One region of the Klebsiella sp. HN106 genome, then DNA from elsewhere that is predicted to be linked to it. Evidence: predicted binding sites of a transcription regulator. Region 1 holds the regulator's gene; the other holds the start of a gene.
The links. The regulator Fur, encoded in region 1, represses iron uptake genes when iron is present. The targets are predictions, from matches to a motif close to ATAATAATGAGAACNACTATCAA.
Positions count from the first base shown of each region.

Region 2: a site for Fur is predicted at 2,747-2,769, ahead of ftnA (non-heme ferritin). Genes of this name have one in related genera too.

Region 1 covers NZ_JBLURD010000002.1:380,194-388,034, forward strand. Annotated here, with positions in the region: gene ACSIPU_RS08450 (DeoR/GlpR family DNA-binding transcription regulator) at 1-462, opposite strand, end outside; gene ACSIPU_RS08455 (hypothetical protein) at 787-1,206, opposite strand; gene pgm (phosphoglucomutase (alpha-D-glucose-1,6-bisphosphate-dependent)) at 1,263-2,903, opposite strand; gene seqA (replication initiation negative regulator SeqA) at 2,936-3,484, opposite strand; gene ybfF (esterase) at 3,669-4,442, shown strand; gene ybfE (LexA regulated protein) at 4,576-4,869, shown strand; gene fldA (flavodoxin FldA) at 5,019-5,549, shown strand; gene fur (ferric iron uptake transcriptional regulator) at 5,841-6,293, shown strand; gene tcuR (tricarballylate utilization LysR family transcriptional regulator TcuR) at 6,421-7,347, shown strand; gene tcuA (FAD-dependent tricarballylate dehydrogenase TcuA) at 7,445-7,841, shown strand, end outside.
Region 2 covers NZ_JBLURD010000001.1:1,075,017-1,082,857, forward strand. Annotated here, with positions in the region: gene ACSIPU_RS05050 (DUF2766 family protein) at 1-2, opposite strand, end outside; gene azuC (stress response protein AzuC) at 82-165, opposite strand; gene ACSIPU_RS05060 (MFS transporter) at 374-1,795, shown strand; gene ACSIPU_RS05065 (RpiB/LacA/LacB family sugar-phosphate isomerase) at 1,845-2,483, opposite strand; gene ftnA (non-heme ferritin) at 2,903-3,400, shown strand; gene ACSIPU_RS05075 (YecH family metal-binding protein) at 3,438-3,677, opposite strand; gene tyrP (tyrosine transporter TyrP) at 3,873-5,084, shown strand; gene ACSIPU_RS05085 (YecA/YgfB family protein) at 5,111-5,791, opposite strand; gene ACSIPU_RS05090 (dihydrodipicolinate synthase family protein) at 5,846-6,733, opposite strand; tRNA gene ACSIPU_RS05095 (tRNA-Leu) at 6,933-7,019, opposite strand; tRNA gene ACSIPU_RS05100 (tRNA-Cys) at 7,033-7,106, opposite strand; tRNA gene ACSIPU_RS05105 (tRNA-Gly) at 7,145-7,220, opposite strand; gene pgsA (CDP-diacylglycerol--glycerol-3-phosphate 3-phosphatidyltransferase) at 7,372-7,841, opposite strand, start outside.

The sequences.
Region 1 (7,841 bases):
GACAATTCTTATTTTTTTGCGACAGGCTAAGGTTTGAATAATATTCAAAGAATTAGTAATAACGGTCAATTCAATGTCAGGTAGCTGACGGGCTAAAAACCAGCAGGAGCTGCTATTATCCATAATGATGCACTCATGCTCATGAATAAATTGCAGCGCACCTTTGGCGATGCGCATCTTACGTTCTGGCTGTTCTTTCGTGCGTTTAATAAAGGCTTCGGCTTTATCGACAAAGTTTCCGTTATTTGCCGGCATATCGGCAGCTAAAAACGATGCCGTATTTTCGGAAATCATTGCGCCGCCAAAGCTGCGCACTATTTTCTTATTCCTGGCCAGCGCAGTTAAATCACGTCGAATAGTTTCCGGAGATACACCAAATAATCGCGACAGCTCATTAACTCTGGCACATCCCTTTTCTACGACATATTCCACAATTAATGAGTGACGTTTAACTTGTAACATATAAGTTCTCAAGAAAGCATCCAGGATTTAATGACATAAATATAACAAAATCATCCATATCAGTAAGTGACATAAATCATACAAAATCAAAACAAGCTTTTAGCTTTTTTTAATTTGAAGTAGATCATATATATATATGGGAAATTTCATTTTAATCACGAGAAATTTGTGACTAAAATCGCAGAATTAGCCGTGATTGTTCACCTGCTCCGGTAGTTAATTCGGCAAAACGGGCAAACCCGGTCAACGACCTGATACCCGTTTATGCCCGATTCGGTCACCGTGTTACCGGATACCCCTGCCCCGTGAAGATAACGCGAAAAGTTAAATCTTTCGCCATCGCCATAACGTCATCAATTTTGCCGCCTCAGAGACCAGCAGCAGAGCGATAAAGAAAGCCGCGCCTTTAACTCCCAGGACCTGCGCGCCCCATAGCACCAGCGAAAGTGAGGGCAGCATAAAGGCCAGCCGCAGGGGCGTTTGCGCACAGGCCAACCGCAGGGCATAGCGGCTCTGCCGCCAGAGGAGAACCATCGACACGGGAATAGTGACAATCAGCAGCACATTCAGCGGGAACAGCCAGGCGGCCGCGGGGCCAAGGGTGGGTACAAGCTGGAGATAAGAGAGGATGTCGTCGTAGAAAGGCAGGCGCTGATGGTAAAGATTCCAGCCGAGAAACTGGATGAGATAAAAGAGATCCATCCCGCCCCAGAACCGGAAGACGTGTTTACGTTTTAGTTTCATCGCCGCCTTGCGAAAAAAATCAGGCCCTGAAACGGGCCTGATTATCATGTGGGAGATTAGGCGTTTTTCAGCACTTCGCTGACAATCTCCACCGCTTCTTTTTCAATCTGCTGACGGTGTTCAGCGCCGAGGAAGCTTTCACAGTAGATTTTGTAGGCATCTTCGGTACCTGACGGACGCGCGGCGAACCAGCCGTTGTCGGTCATCACTTTCAGACCGCCAATCGCCGCCCCGTTGCCCGGAGCCGCAGTCAGACGCGCGGTAATCGGATCGCCTGCCAGGGTGCTGGCGCTCACCATTTCCGGAGAGAGCTTAGACAGCGCCGCTTTCTGGGCTGAAGTCGCGGAAGCCTGCAGACGATTGTAGCTTGGCGCGCCGAAGCGCTCTGCCAGCTCGTCGTAGTGCTGCTGCGGGTTTTTCCCGGTCACCGCGGTGATTTCCGCCGCCAGCAGGCACATGATGATGCCGTCTTTGTCAGTGGACCACGGCGTCCCGTCAAAGCGCAGGAACGACGCCCCCGCGCTCTCTTCGCCGCCGAAGCCGAAGCTACCGTCGAACAGGCCATCAACGAACCACTTAAAGCCAACCGGTACTTCCACCAGCTTGCGGCCCAGATCGTTGACTACGCGGTCAATCATCGCCGAGGAGACCAGGGTTTTACCCACCGCAACATCTTTGCCCCACTGCGGGCGATGCTGGAACAGGTAGTTAATCGCCACCGCCAGGTAGTGGTTCGGGTTCATTAACCCGGCCGGCGTGACGATACCGTGGCGGTCGTAATCCGGGTCGTTGGCGAAAGCCAGGTCAAACTTGTCGCGCAGCGCCAGCAGGCCCGCCATCGCGCACTCGGAGGAGCAGTCCATACGGATTGCGCCGTCTTTATCGAGGTGCATAAAGCGGAAAGTCTGATCCACGTGGTCATTCACGATAGTCAGGTTTAGGTTGTAATGCTCGGCGATACGCTTCCAGTATTCGATACCGGAGCCGCCCAGCGGATCGACGCCCAGCGTCAGTCCGGCTTTCTGGATCGCCGCCATGTCGACGATATCCGCTAATCCCTCAACAAACGGCTGCACCAGATCCTGCTCTTTGACGTGACCGGAGGCCAGCGCCGCATCAAGCGTCATACGCTTCACGCCCTGCAGACCCGCCGCCAGCAGTTCGTTGGCGCGGTTTTCGACCACTTTGGTGACGTTGGTATCAGCCGGGCCGCCGTTCGGCGGGTTGTATTTGATACCGCCGTCTTCCGGTGGGTTGTGGGACGGCGTAATAACAATACCGTCAGCCAGCGGGCCGCCCTTTTTGTTGTGCACCAGAATCGCATTGGAAATCGCCGGCGTCGGGGTGAAACCGTTGTTTTCCTGCACGATAACGTCAACCCCGTTCGCCGCCAGCACTTCCAGTACGGAAATAAAGGCAGGTTCGGAGAGCGCGTGGGTGTCCTTCCCGACGTAGCATGGGCCGGTGATCCCGTTCTTCGCGCGGTCTTCAGCAATTGCCTGGGCAATCGCCAGAATATGCTGCTCGTTGAAGTTATGGCGCGCCGCGCTGCCGCGATGGCCGGAGGTGCCAAACTTCACCGCATGTTCCGCATTGCCTACTTCCGGCTTCAGCACATAGTACTGGGCAGTCAGTTGGGCGACGTTAATCAAATCACTCTGTTGCGCAGGTTGACCTGCGCGCTTATCGATTGCCATTGCCTGATCCTTCTGGTGCAAAAGTTAAATGACTAGATCGTACCGCAAACCTTTTCGATCAATTCCGCAGGGAACTGCATGGACTGCATGATGTGTTCGATCATGCTGCATTTGCGACCGGTATTGGTATTTGTGATAACCCACCACGGCGTACCGGGGACCTGCTTAGGCTTAGTCTGATTACCGTTTTTCTGCAGCGTGCGCTCATCTTCAGCGAAATAGACGCGGGTGCGCCCGTGCAGAGACTCGGTGGCCTCGGCAAACGCTTTGCTGTCTAAGGTGTAGAGGGTAGTCAGAACCAGCATGAATCGGTTTACCGCGCGCTTTTGTTCGGCATACTCATCAGATAACAGCAGCTCACGCATCGCGCGAACTTTATCCTTCAGAGGATTAGCGGGCTTCACGTCAACGACAGGCGTTGGCGCCGGTGCCGGAGCGGCTTTCGCTACCGGTGCGGCAGGCTGGGAAACGGCGGAAAACTTCAACATGCGCCGTAAAATGTCGGATGCACTCTCGCCAATATGCTTGGTGTGGCTGGCAATATAGCTATAGAGTTCATCATCAACTTCAATTGTTTTCATCTTAATCCAGTGCGATATCTTTTTCTGAATACAAGTTGTCGGGATTATAGGGACAAATCCCAACCGCGGATAGCGTCAAACCAGGATGACGGCAAAACTCAGAAATCTTCCGGGTCTTGCAGCCGGATGGCAGAATGTTCAACATAATACCCTAACCCGACGGAGCGAAAAAAAGAACTTTGCCATGAAATTAAATAGCCGAGCGCAATCTGCACAGAATCAGCACAATAATCCCCCTATCGTCCTGGTCCACGGCCTTTTTGGCAGCCTGGACAACCTTGGGATCCTCGCCCGCGATCTGGTTGTCGATCACGATACGGTGCAGGTCGACATGCGAAACCACGGTCTCTCCCCGCGCGCGCCGGAGATGACCTACGCCGCGATGGCTGAGGATCTGCTTGATACTCTCAATGAATCGCAGATTGAGAAAGCCACCTTTATTGGTCACTCTATGGGCGGCAAAGCGGTGATGACGCTGAGCGCGCTGGCGCCAGAGCGCATCGCAGGCCTGGTAGCTATTGATATCGCCCCGGTGGATTATCACGTCCGCCGCCATGATGAAATTTTTGCTGCCATCAACGCCGTTACCGATGCGGGCGCCGCTACGCGTCAGCAGGCAACGACGGTCATGCGTCAACACCTTAATGAAGAGGGCGTGGTTCAGTTTCTGCTGAAATCCTTTGTGGATGGCCAGTGGCGTTTTAACGTACCGGTGCTGTGGGAGCAGTACGACAACATCGTCGGCTGGCAAACCGTCCCGGCATGGCCGCATCCGGCGCAGTTTATCCCCGGCGGCAACTCCCCTTACGTGACCGATGCCTGTCGTGACGCGCTGCTGGCGCAGTTTCCCGAAGCTCGGGCGCACGTTATCGCCGGCGCCGGACACTGGGTGCATGCTGAAAAACCGGAGGCTGTGATCCGCGCCATTCGCCGTTATTTGACCTCTATCGCCGCGTAACTGCCTAAAATATACTCGACCGCGCGGCTTAATGTCCGCGGCCGTTGGCGCAGCCCGCCGCCTGATGTATTATGGCGCGCTGTCTGCGTCGGCTATGCCCGATAGCTTGTTTCCCCCGAAGTCACTCTGAATCATGGCAAAAGAACAAACGGACCGTACGACATTAGATTTGTTCGCAACTGAGCGTCGGCCGGGAAGACCGAAAACGAATCCGCTTTCGCGCGATGAACAGCTGCGCATCAACAAACGCAATCAGCTTAAACGCGACAAGAGCCGCGGCCTGAAGCGCGTGGAGCTTAAGCTCAATGCCGATGCGGTCGATGCGCTCAATGAGCTGGCCGAAGCCCGTAACATGAACCGCAGCGATCTGATCGAAGAGATGCTGATGACCCAGCTGGCAGCCCTGCGCGGCCAGGATAAAGCCTAAAACCCTCAAAAAATAAGCTTTCATGTAGCAGAGTGTGCAGTTGGGCGTGATTGCTGTTTCCGCGCCCTTCTCAGTTCTGCTATCATTGCCCCTATCTGCGGGCATTACGCCACTACCACATCATTAAGTTTCAAGAGGTTATTTTACTCATGGCAATCATCGGCATCTTTTTTGGCAGCGACACCGGCAACACCGAAAATATTGCAAAAATGATTCAAAAGCAGCTTGGTAAAGATGTTGCTGATGTTCACGACATTGCCAAAAGCAGCAAAGAGGATCTGGAAGCTCACGATATCCTGCTGCTCGGCATCCCAACCTGGTACTACGGTGAAGCCCAGTGCGATTGGGACGATTTCTTCCCGACGCTGGAAGAGATCGATTTTAATGGCAAACTGGTAGCCCTCTTTGGCTGCGGCGACCAGGAAGACTATGCTGAATACTTCTGCGATGCGCTGGGCACCATTCGCGATATCATCGAACCGCGCGGCGCAACTATCGTTGGCCATTGGCCGACCGCTGGCTACCATTTTGAAGCCTCTAAAGGCCTGGCCGATGACGATCATTTTGTCGGTCTGGCTATCGACGAAGACCGTCAGCCTGAACTGACTAACGAACGCGTCGAAAAATGGGTAAAACAGATTTCCGAGGAGCTGCACCTCGAAGAAATCAAGAATGCCTGAGTCTAAACGGCGTAATCACCATATTTCGCCGAATTGATAGATAAAAGCAATCAAAGTTATAGCTACAAGTTTTTAACTTTTAATCACATATCTGTACAATGTCCTCTGATTTAACGGGGTCGCGTGAAGCACTTTGTAGCGAGTGCCTCGTTTTTGACAGCATACAAGGCCCGATGCTTGCAGTTTTCATTTCACCATGGCAGTTCTATAATGAGACGCATTACATCGGGTGATTCTCTGTATTACTTCCGCTGATGGAAGTAGATCGTTTAGCAACAGGACAGATTCCGCATGACTGACAACAATACCGCATTAAAGAAAGCTGGCCTGAAAGTGACGCTTCCGAGATTAAAAATCCTGGAAGTGCTGCAAGGACCGGATAACCATCATGTCAGTGCGGAAGACTTATACAAACGCCTGATTGATATGGGTGAAGAGATTGGCCTGGCCACCGTCTACCGCGTACTGAACCAGTTTGACGACGCCGGTATCGTCACCCGTCATAATTTCGAAGGCGGTAAATCCGTTTTTGAACTGACGCAGCAGCACCATCACGATCATCTGATTTGCCTGGACTGCGGCAAAGTGATCGAGTTTAGCGATGATTCCATCGAAGCGCGCCAGCGTGAGATTGCCGCCAGACACGGTATTCGCCTCACCAACCACAGTCTGTACCTGTACGGCCACTGTGCAGAAGGCGACTGCCGCGAAGATGAACATGCCCACGACGCGGTAGAGAAATAATCACCGCATCGTTTATCAGCCAAAGCCAGCCTGCGGGTTGGCTTTTTTTTGCCCGCCATCTGCCGCCTCTTCCTCTCGCGCCTGAATACGTTTACTGTCGGTGCATCCTGCTTTATACGGAGTGCTTATGGAGCTTCGCCAGCTACGCTATTTTGTGCGCATTATTGAAACCGGCAGTATGGGCCGCGCCGCGCTTGACCTGAATATCGGCGTCTCCGCGCTTAGCCAACAAATGGCGCGCCTGGAAAATGAACTCGCCATTCGCCTGCTACAACGGACGTCTCGCGGTGTAATGCCCACCAGCGCTGGCCTCGCCTTCTATTCACAGGCGCAGCTGGCGCTGCGTCACGCTGATGATGCGGTTCTTGCTGCGCGCGAGGCGCGGCTATCTGGCCACGTCAGCGTCGGCATGGCCCCCAGCACCGCCTCTGTGCTCGGCGTACCCTTTATCAACGCGATGCGCGAAAGCTATGCCGACGTCCGCCTGCATCTGGTAGAAAGTCTCTCCGGCAACCTTGAACGCATGATCAACACCCGTCAGCTCGATTTAGCGATCGTGTTCCAGAAGGAGAAGCTTGTGCGCTGGAGCGCCAGGCCGATTCTTGAAGAGCGTCTGTTTCTGATTGGCACCCATAAGGTACTGGCTCCCCTTCCCGACGATAGCATCTCGCCGGACCAGCTCTCCGCTGTCCCGCTGATTATGCCAAGCCTGGGGCATGGGCTGCGCGGCAGGCTGGAGGCGATGTGCCAGGAGCATGCGCTTAATGTCGATGTGGTCGCTGAAATCGACGGTCTGGCCCTGCTGATGCGCGCCGTGCGCGACGGCCTCGGCGCCACTTTGCAGCCGGGAGCAGCGATTTCTCATCTCGACGGCGAGCCCCTGAGAGTGATCGGCATCAACAATCCGATACTCAGTCGGCCTAATTTTCTCGTCAGTCTTTCCGATGATGAACTGACCCCATCGGGTCTCGCCGCGCGAGTCATACTGGCAAAAGTCATGCGTCAGCTGGTCGAATCTGGCCGCTGGCCTGGCGCCAGCCTTTACGCACACTAAACCCCTCTTTAGCAATACGCCATAGCGTCCTGCCGCCCTGAGCGCATACATTTCCATTACAAATTTAACAATAAAGCAAACCGTAATGGAGCCAAAAATGGTGGATGTACTGGTGATTGGCGGCGGCAACGCTGCGCTATGCGCCGCCTTGACCGCCCGGGAATCCGGCGCGTCCGTGCTGCTGCTGGAGGCCGCGCCGAAAGAATGGCGCGGCGGAAACTCTCAGCACACGCGGAACCTTCGCTGTATGCACGATGCTCCGCAGGATGTGCTGGTCGACAGCTATCCGGAAGAAGAGTACTGGCAGGATCTGCTGCGCGTCACCGAGGGTAATACCAACGAAGCGCTGGCGCGGCTGGTGATCCGTACCTCATCACAGTGCCGGGACTGGATGCGCCAGCACGGAGTTAACTTTCAGCCGCCGCTCTCCGGCGCACTGCACGTCGCCCGCACCAACGCCTTTTTCATGGGCGGCGGCAAGGCTCTTATAAATG
Region 2 (7,841 bases), on a different contig from region 1:
ATTTTTCACTCCTTTTTTCAGGAGCGTAATAGTACCCTAATTCCTCGGATATAAAAAAACCTGCCGCAGCAGGTTTTTTTATCAGAACATAGCGCCAGGCGGTACGTCTTTAAAGGTTTTGCAGTAGTTTTCGAACATGCTCTTCAGAATTTTGCGCAGTTTCATGGTTGGCTCCATTTTTGTTATGCAGGTGTTAATATCTACACAGCTATAATATGACCTGTATCACAAAAATCAATCTCAACGTGCGATAAATCACGTTTTATTTACAAAATAAATTTAAACATTCAACAAAAGTGAGTTATTTCGGATAGTTAAGAGCTGCGGGCTCCAGGTGAATCCGGGATCGCTTAGCAATGGCAGCGATACAACGATGAGTACAAACATCTCTTCCAGGGACGACCGCTCTTTTTCAGCACCTGCTCTGCTGGTGGCTGGCGCGTTTTTTATGGAGTTCCTCGACGGCACAGTCATCGCCACCGCCCTGCCCGACATGGCGAAAGACTTCGGCGTAACGGCAGTGGATCTCAACATTGGAATTAGCGCCTACCTTATTACCCTTGCGGTGCTGATACCCGCCAGCGGCTGGATCGCCGATCGCTTCGGCGCGCGGAAAATCTTTAGCCTGGCGCTGGCGATTTTTACCCTCGCCTCGGTGTTTTGCGGGTTGTCGACCAATGTCGATGTGTTTGTCGCCATGCGTATTCTTCAGGGAATTGGCGGCGCGCTGATGGTGCCCGTGGGCCGCCTGGCGGTGTTGCGCACCACACCGAAGCATCAGCTGATTAAAGCGATTGCCACTCTGACCTGGCCGGCGCTGGTGGCGCCTATTATTGGCCCACCGTTGGGCGGATTTATCACCAGCTACGCCAGCTGGCACTGGATCTTCTTTATTAACGTGCCGCTTGGGCTTGTGGCGATTGCCCTGGCGCTGCGCATCATCCCGGATATTCGGGAAGAAGAGCGCCGCCCGTTCGATCTTTCCGGTTTTCTTGCGACCTCGGTGGCGATGGTTAGCCTGGTTGCCGCCATGGAGCTTCTCGGCGATCGTCAGCCTCTGGGCTGGCAGACCCTGGCGCTGCTGGTGTCAGGCCTGGGCTGCATGCTTTTCTCGTTACGGCACTTCCGCCGCGCTGAATGGCCGATGGTGCGCCTTGATGCGCTGGAGATCCCCACCTTCAGGGTCACCATGTACGGCGGTTCGCTGTTCCGCTCCTCCATCAGCGCCGTTCCGTTTCTGCTGCCGCTGCTTTTTCAGGTCGGCTTCGGCATGGATCCCTTCCACTCGGGGCTGCTGGTGCTGGCGGTGTTCGTCGGCAACTTCACCATCAAGCCCCTTACAACGCCGCTGATTCGCTGGCTGGGTTTTCGCCGTCTGCTGCTGATCAATGGCGCATTAAACGTATTATCGCTGCTGGCCTGCGCTTTTTTAACCCCGCATACGCCGGTTTGGCTCATCTTTGTAATTCTCTATCTCGGCGGGGTCTTCCGATCGATTCAATTTACCGGCATCAGCACCCTCGCTTTTGCCGATGTTCCTTCCGGACAAATGAGCTATGCCAATACGCTGTTCAGCACCGCATCCCAGCTGGCCGTTGGACTTGGGATAACGCTTGGAGCGATAGGTATTCGTATTGGGGAAGAGTTCAGTGAATGGCTTACGCTTTCTCACCTTCCGGGCATCAGCTTCCGCCTGTCGTTTATCTTTATTGCGCTGATTTGCCTGGTCGGCATGATTGATACTCTGCATCTGACAAAAGATGCGGGTAGCAGCGTGTCGAACAAAAAGAAATAGATAACGAAAAGGCCAGCAGCGCTGGCCTTGCATAGGATGTGTTAATCGATTAACCGATGATCTGGCGAACGAACGCTTCGATCTCTTTATCCTGGCAGTTCTCAAAGAAACACTGCTGGAAGCGAGGGCCGGAAACGGCAGTTTTCACCAGCTCCGGATCGATCGCACGCAGCGTATCCAGATAGTTTTCCTTAACCACCGCGGCTTTGACCGCGTTCAGGATGCCGGCGTTACGCACCTGAGGCTCTTTACGCTCCGGCGGATAGCCTTCGCCTTTGCGGCCGGTGAAGGCTTTTTCAAAGATAAAGCGTACGTTCAGCTCTGCACCCCAGCCAAATCCTTTCGCAAACGGCAGAGACAGCGCGTTACCGTTATTGATCTGCGCAAACAGGAAGGCGTCCGCAGGGTCGATGCAGTAGCCACAAACTACGCCCGGATGAATATTTAACGACATTAGCGCGCCCTGACCAGTGCCGCAGCCGGTAACCACAAAGTCGACCGCCTTCGAATTCAGCAGGATGCTGGCCATAATGCCCAGATGGATATAGGTCAGGTGATGGTCGTTTTCATCGCTCATCCCGACGTTGTAAACCGGGAAGCCCTTCTCGTCAGCAACGGCGTTTAATTCATTGAGGATGATGGCGTTTTTGTTCGCCTGGCTGTTTTCCATCATCAGTGCGATTTTCATGCTTTACTCTCCTGAATGCTGTGCGGGTTTTCCCGCGATAGTTCGTTAGCGTTGCTATGACAATACTACCTTACGAACATACTTTCAAATTTTATGAAAAGTTGTTTTATAAATTGCATCTCGCCTCACACTTTTGCCTTCCGTCCTGCCAGGACGCCGCCTCATCCTGAGGCAAGTCGCGTCATCTCAGGCCAGGTCTGTGTGCGGGGGATCGGATTAACACGGCGAAATTTGGCCCAACGGCGAAGTGAACGAAATAAGGAATTAAAACCATTCTCATTATTTTAAAAGTGCCAATGCGTGTTATTCCCATTTGCATTATTAATAAATGAATTTATTAATTTACTTTTTGCAAATAAATTAATAACAAATTATAGTGTGCGCACTAAAACTTATTTCTTTTTTCCCGGAGCAGCCAGATGCTAAAAACTGAAATGATCGATAAGCTTAATGCGCAGATGAATCTTGAACTTTATTCCTCTCTGCTTTATCAGCAAATGAGCGCCTGGTGTAGTTACCACAGCTTTGAAGGCGCGGCGGCGTTTCTTCGTCGCCACGCGCAGGAAGAGATGACCCATATGCAGCGCCTTTTCGATTACCTGACCGATACCGGTAGTCTGCCCTGCATCACGGCTATCGCGTCGCCGTTTGCTGAGTATGCCTCTCTTGACGAGCTATTCCGTGCGACCTACGAACATGAACAGTTAATTACGCAAAAAATTAATGAACTGGCACATGCGGCAATGACCAGTCAGGATTATCCGACGTTTAATTTCCTGCAGTGGTACGTTGCTGAACAGCACGAAGAAGAGAAGCTGTTTAAATCGGTTATTGATAAATTAACCCTCGCAGGTAAAAGCGGCGAAGGTCTGTACTTTATTGATAAAGAGCTGGCAACGCTCGACACGCAAAATTAATTAGGCCGGCAGCGAGGCTCCAGCGCCCGCTGCCGTATTAATGGCGGCAAATTTTACTTTCGTGCGTATTAAACCCTTCTTCAGCGGCAATAAACTTGCCTTTTTTCTGCAAAAACGCCACCAGTTCCGCCGCACTCAGATTTTCCGCCGAGCAGGTGTGAAATCGGGCTTCTTTACCGAAACGCGCGACGATCGCCGCTTCAAGCGTCGCCACGGTGTAAGTTTCGCCTGAGGCGATCATCATTTGCAGCACTTCGTGACCATGAATCGATGGCATATTCTCTCCCGTAAAGCCCGCAGAATATACCAGCCCGGGCGGCGAATTCTTGCGCCAGCGCAGCTTTGAAGCAAACCCTCTGCTACTGTAAAGTTTTTATTACAACGCCTGTAACCTTCATTTGACGAAGCGACTGATTTCACATACTCTGCGCGGCATAATGAATTGTGAATGCCGTAATGGATAGTGAAAAGCGTGAAGAACCGCACTCTGGGTAGTATTTTAATCGTCGCCGGCACCACCATCGGCGCAGGGATGTTAGCCATGCCGTTGGCATCGGCGGGCGTAGGTTTCGGCGTGTCGTTAGCTTTGCTGATAACGCTTTGGGCGCTAATGTGTTATACCGCTTTGCTGCTGCTGGAAGTCTATCAGCACGTGCCGGCCGACATGGGTCTGGGTTCGCTGGCGGCACGTTATCTGGGCCGATACGGGCAATGGGCAACCGGCTTTTGCATGCTGTTTCTGCTTTACGCGCTCACGGCAGCCTATATCAGCGGCGCCGGCGAACTGCTGGCCTCAAGCCTCAATCAGTGGCTGGACTGGACGCTGCCTCCTGCGGCAGGCGTTCTGATCTTTACCGCTATCGGTGGGACGGTCGTCTGCATCGGGACTTCGCTGGTCGATCTTTTTAACCGCTTTTTATTCAGCGCAAAGATTATTTTCCTCGCCATTATGCTTGCGCTTCTGCTGCCGCACATTCACCAGATAAACCTGCTGACTCTGCCGCTACAGCAGGGGCTGGCGCTGTCGGCCATTCCGGTGATTTTTACTTCCTTTGGTTTTCACGGCAGCATACCCAGTATTGTGAGCTACCTGGGCGGCGATATTCGCAAGCTGCGCCGGGTATTTATCATCGGAAGCTTTATTCCTCTGGTCGCCTATATTTTCTGGCAGCTGGCGACGCTGGGCAGCATTGACTCTCCTGCGTTTACCGCGCTGCTGGCGCAGAATGCCGGGCTCAATGGCCTGCTGGAGGCCATCCGTGAAGTGGTGGCATCGTCGCACGTTGAGCTGGCGGTCCATCTGTTCGCCGACCTGGCGCTGGCGACATCATTTCTCGGGGTGGCGCTTGGGTTGTTCGACTATCTGGCCGATCTGTTTCAACGCCAGAACAGCGCCGGTGGACGGCTACAGAGCGGTCTGATTACCTTTTTGCCTCCGCTGGCCTTCGCGCTATTTTATCCGCGTGGCTTCGTGATGGCGTTAGGCTATGCGGGCGTTGCGCTGGCCGTGCTCGCGCTCATGCTGCCTTCGCTGCTGGTAATGAAGAGCCGCCAACAGCACCCTGATGCCCCGTGGCGGGTCGCAGGCGGTTCAGCGGCGCTGTGGCTTGTCCTGCTCTGCGGGATCGCTATCGTAGTGATTCAGTTTGCGATAGTCGCAGGATTACTGCCGGCGGTGGGATAAAAAAGGGGCCAATTCGGCCCCTGATGTTATTTCGTTAAACAGCACTGCTTATATTTCTTACCGCTGCCGCACGGGCAAGGATCGTTGCGCCCAACCTTGCTCTCATTCCTGATGGGCTGCTGAACTTGTGCGGGCTGAGCGTGCTCAGTCCAGTAGTTGTAAAGCGCCAGGGCCGCAGGACGAATTCGCTCAACGCTGGCGATAAACTCTTCCGCGGATAGTTCATCCAGCGCCTCGAAGCGCTCTTCGGTACCGTGCAGAGCGATGGCGTCCAGCTCTGCCTGCAGCTCGGCAGGCAGACCTGACCAGTCGCTTAATCCCACGCCGCGCATATAGCCAAAGCACCACTCCTCAACAATGGTGAGCTCCTGCCCCTCCTCTTCCCGGCTGCCGAACATCGGTTCGAACTGATCGGGATAGTCGCTTAAACGCTCGGCAATATCGCTCATATGCTGCAGCGTCAGGTTGACGAAACGGTCTCGCTCGCGATCGTTGGCCCAGCGCGGCACATTATCCGCTCCGCCCCAGATAGCAATCAGCCACTGCGCGGGCTCAATCTCGGTCGGCCCGGAGAGTATGGCCGTCAGTAGGCCATCCAGTTCAGCAACATCCATGATGGTGCCTTCTACCGCGTATTTCGACAGGATATCATCCAGCCATTCCACTTCGCTTTCGTTCAGGGGTCCAGTTTTCATAAACAGGCTCATCGTCGTAAAAAATGGCGCTTACAGTAGCGGAAATAGCGAAAGAAAACTACCCGGCTACAGGAGCTTCAGCGTGCGAAGTGTTTCCGCAATTTCGCTAAAGGCATCCGACGAAAGCGGGAGCAGCGGTCGCGGTAAGCAATCCTCCCCGCACAGCCCGAGGATACTTGCCGCTGCGGCGGTCACTCGCAGGCTGCCACCATATTTACTGAATAACATCCACAGCGGCGCGAGCCTGGCGCTGATTGCCGTCGCCTGCTCAGCGTCCCCTCGCGCTGCCGCCGCGGTTAACTCTTTGGCGACCTGCGGGAAAAGGCCGCCGCACACCGAATACCAGACTTCGCAGCCGGCATTCAGGCCATCGGCCGCGCAGGCGTCCCCGCTAATGCCAATACTCACCCCTGCCGGTAGCTGGCGCCGCAGGCTCTGAATCCGGCGGACGGTTTCATTTTTCGCGGGGCCGGGGATTTTAATTGAGGCGATCCCGGGTAGCGCGGCGATCGCGCCTTTAAGTTCATCCGAAGTCGTCACATGCGTGGTAACGGGATTGTCGTAAACGCAGACGGGGACGGAGACCTGTTGGGTGACGGTCTGGTAAAAAGTCAAAATCTCCTCGTCTGTCAGGGGTTGATAAGCCATTACTGGCAGAAGCAGCGCGCTGGCGCCTGCCATCTGCGCGTCTTCAGCCAGACGGAGAACCTGATCGGTCCCCAGCGCCCCTATGCCGACCATCAACGGAATGGGTCCGGCATGCGATTTTACCTGGCGCACCACCTGCATTCTCTGCTCACGGCTAAGCCAGGCATAGCTTCCGGTGGAGCCAAGTACGCCGAGGGAATCGACCTCAGATTCGACGAGACGAGTGACAATTCGGGCAAATGCCGTTTCATCAACGCCATGTGGATGTAACGGAGTCAGAGGAAAAGCGCAGAGGCCAGTAAACATTTCATCCCCACTTATTGAGATAATGATTGAGTGCTGGCAGATAATAGCAACAGAAAAGTATTTTGTCCTATGACAAAATGTACCCGACGATCGCGAGGTAGCGCTGAAGCGGTTTTTCATAAGGGACAAAAACAAAAAAACCACCCGTAGGTGGTTTCACGACACTGCTTATTGCTTTGATTATTCTGCTTTATCCCAATGGTACCCGGAGCGGGACTTGAACCCGCACAGCGCGAACGCCGAGGGATTTTAAATCCCTTGTGTCTACCGATTCCACCATCCGGGCTCGGGATAGAAATTGGAGGCGCGTTCCGGAGTCGAACCGGACTAGACGGATTTGCAATCCGCTACATAACCGCTTTGCTAACGCGCCTTAATGCTTTAACACCCGCAACTGCCGATGTCTTAAACTGGAGCGGGAAACGAGACTCGAACTCGCGACCCCGACCTTGGCAAGGTCGTGCTCTACCAACTGAGCTATTCCCGCATCATCAAGCTAATTTGCTAATTAGTTGATTTTGTTATCGTCTGCCAGACTGTGCTGCCGTTCGATGCGATGCATTCTACTTACCTGGCGCAATGAGTCAACGATATTTTTCAAAACCTTGTGTTGTTTGCTGAAAATTGCGCCGAAACGATCACTGATCAAGCAAATCCCCGCGCGCGGCGTTCAGATATTGCAGCATCGACCACAGCGTCAGCACCGCCGCCACGAGGAATAGCCCAATCCCCGCCCATTCAACCCAGATATTTGGCCGCCACAGCATCCACACCAGCGCCGCCATCTGGGCCGTGGTTTTTACTTTACCAATCCATGATACCGCTACGCTGCTGCGCTTACCCAGTTCAGCCATCCACTCGCGCAGCGCGGAGATGATGATTTCGCGCGCGATCATCGTAGCGGCCGGTAACGTTACCCACCAGGTATGATAATGCTCGGCCACCAGCACCATCGCAATCGCCACCATGACTTTGTCCGCAACCGGATCGAGGAAAGCGCCGAAACGAGTGCTCTGATTCCAGCGACGCGCCAGGTAGCCATCAAACCAGTCGGTCACCGCCGCGATGAAGAAAATCAGGGCGCAGGCAAAAGGAGCCCAGCTAAACG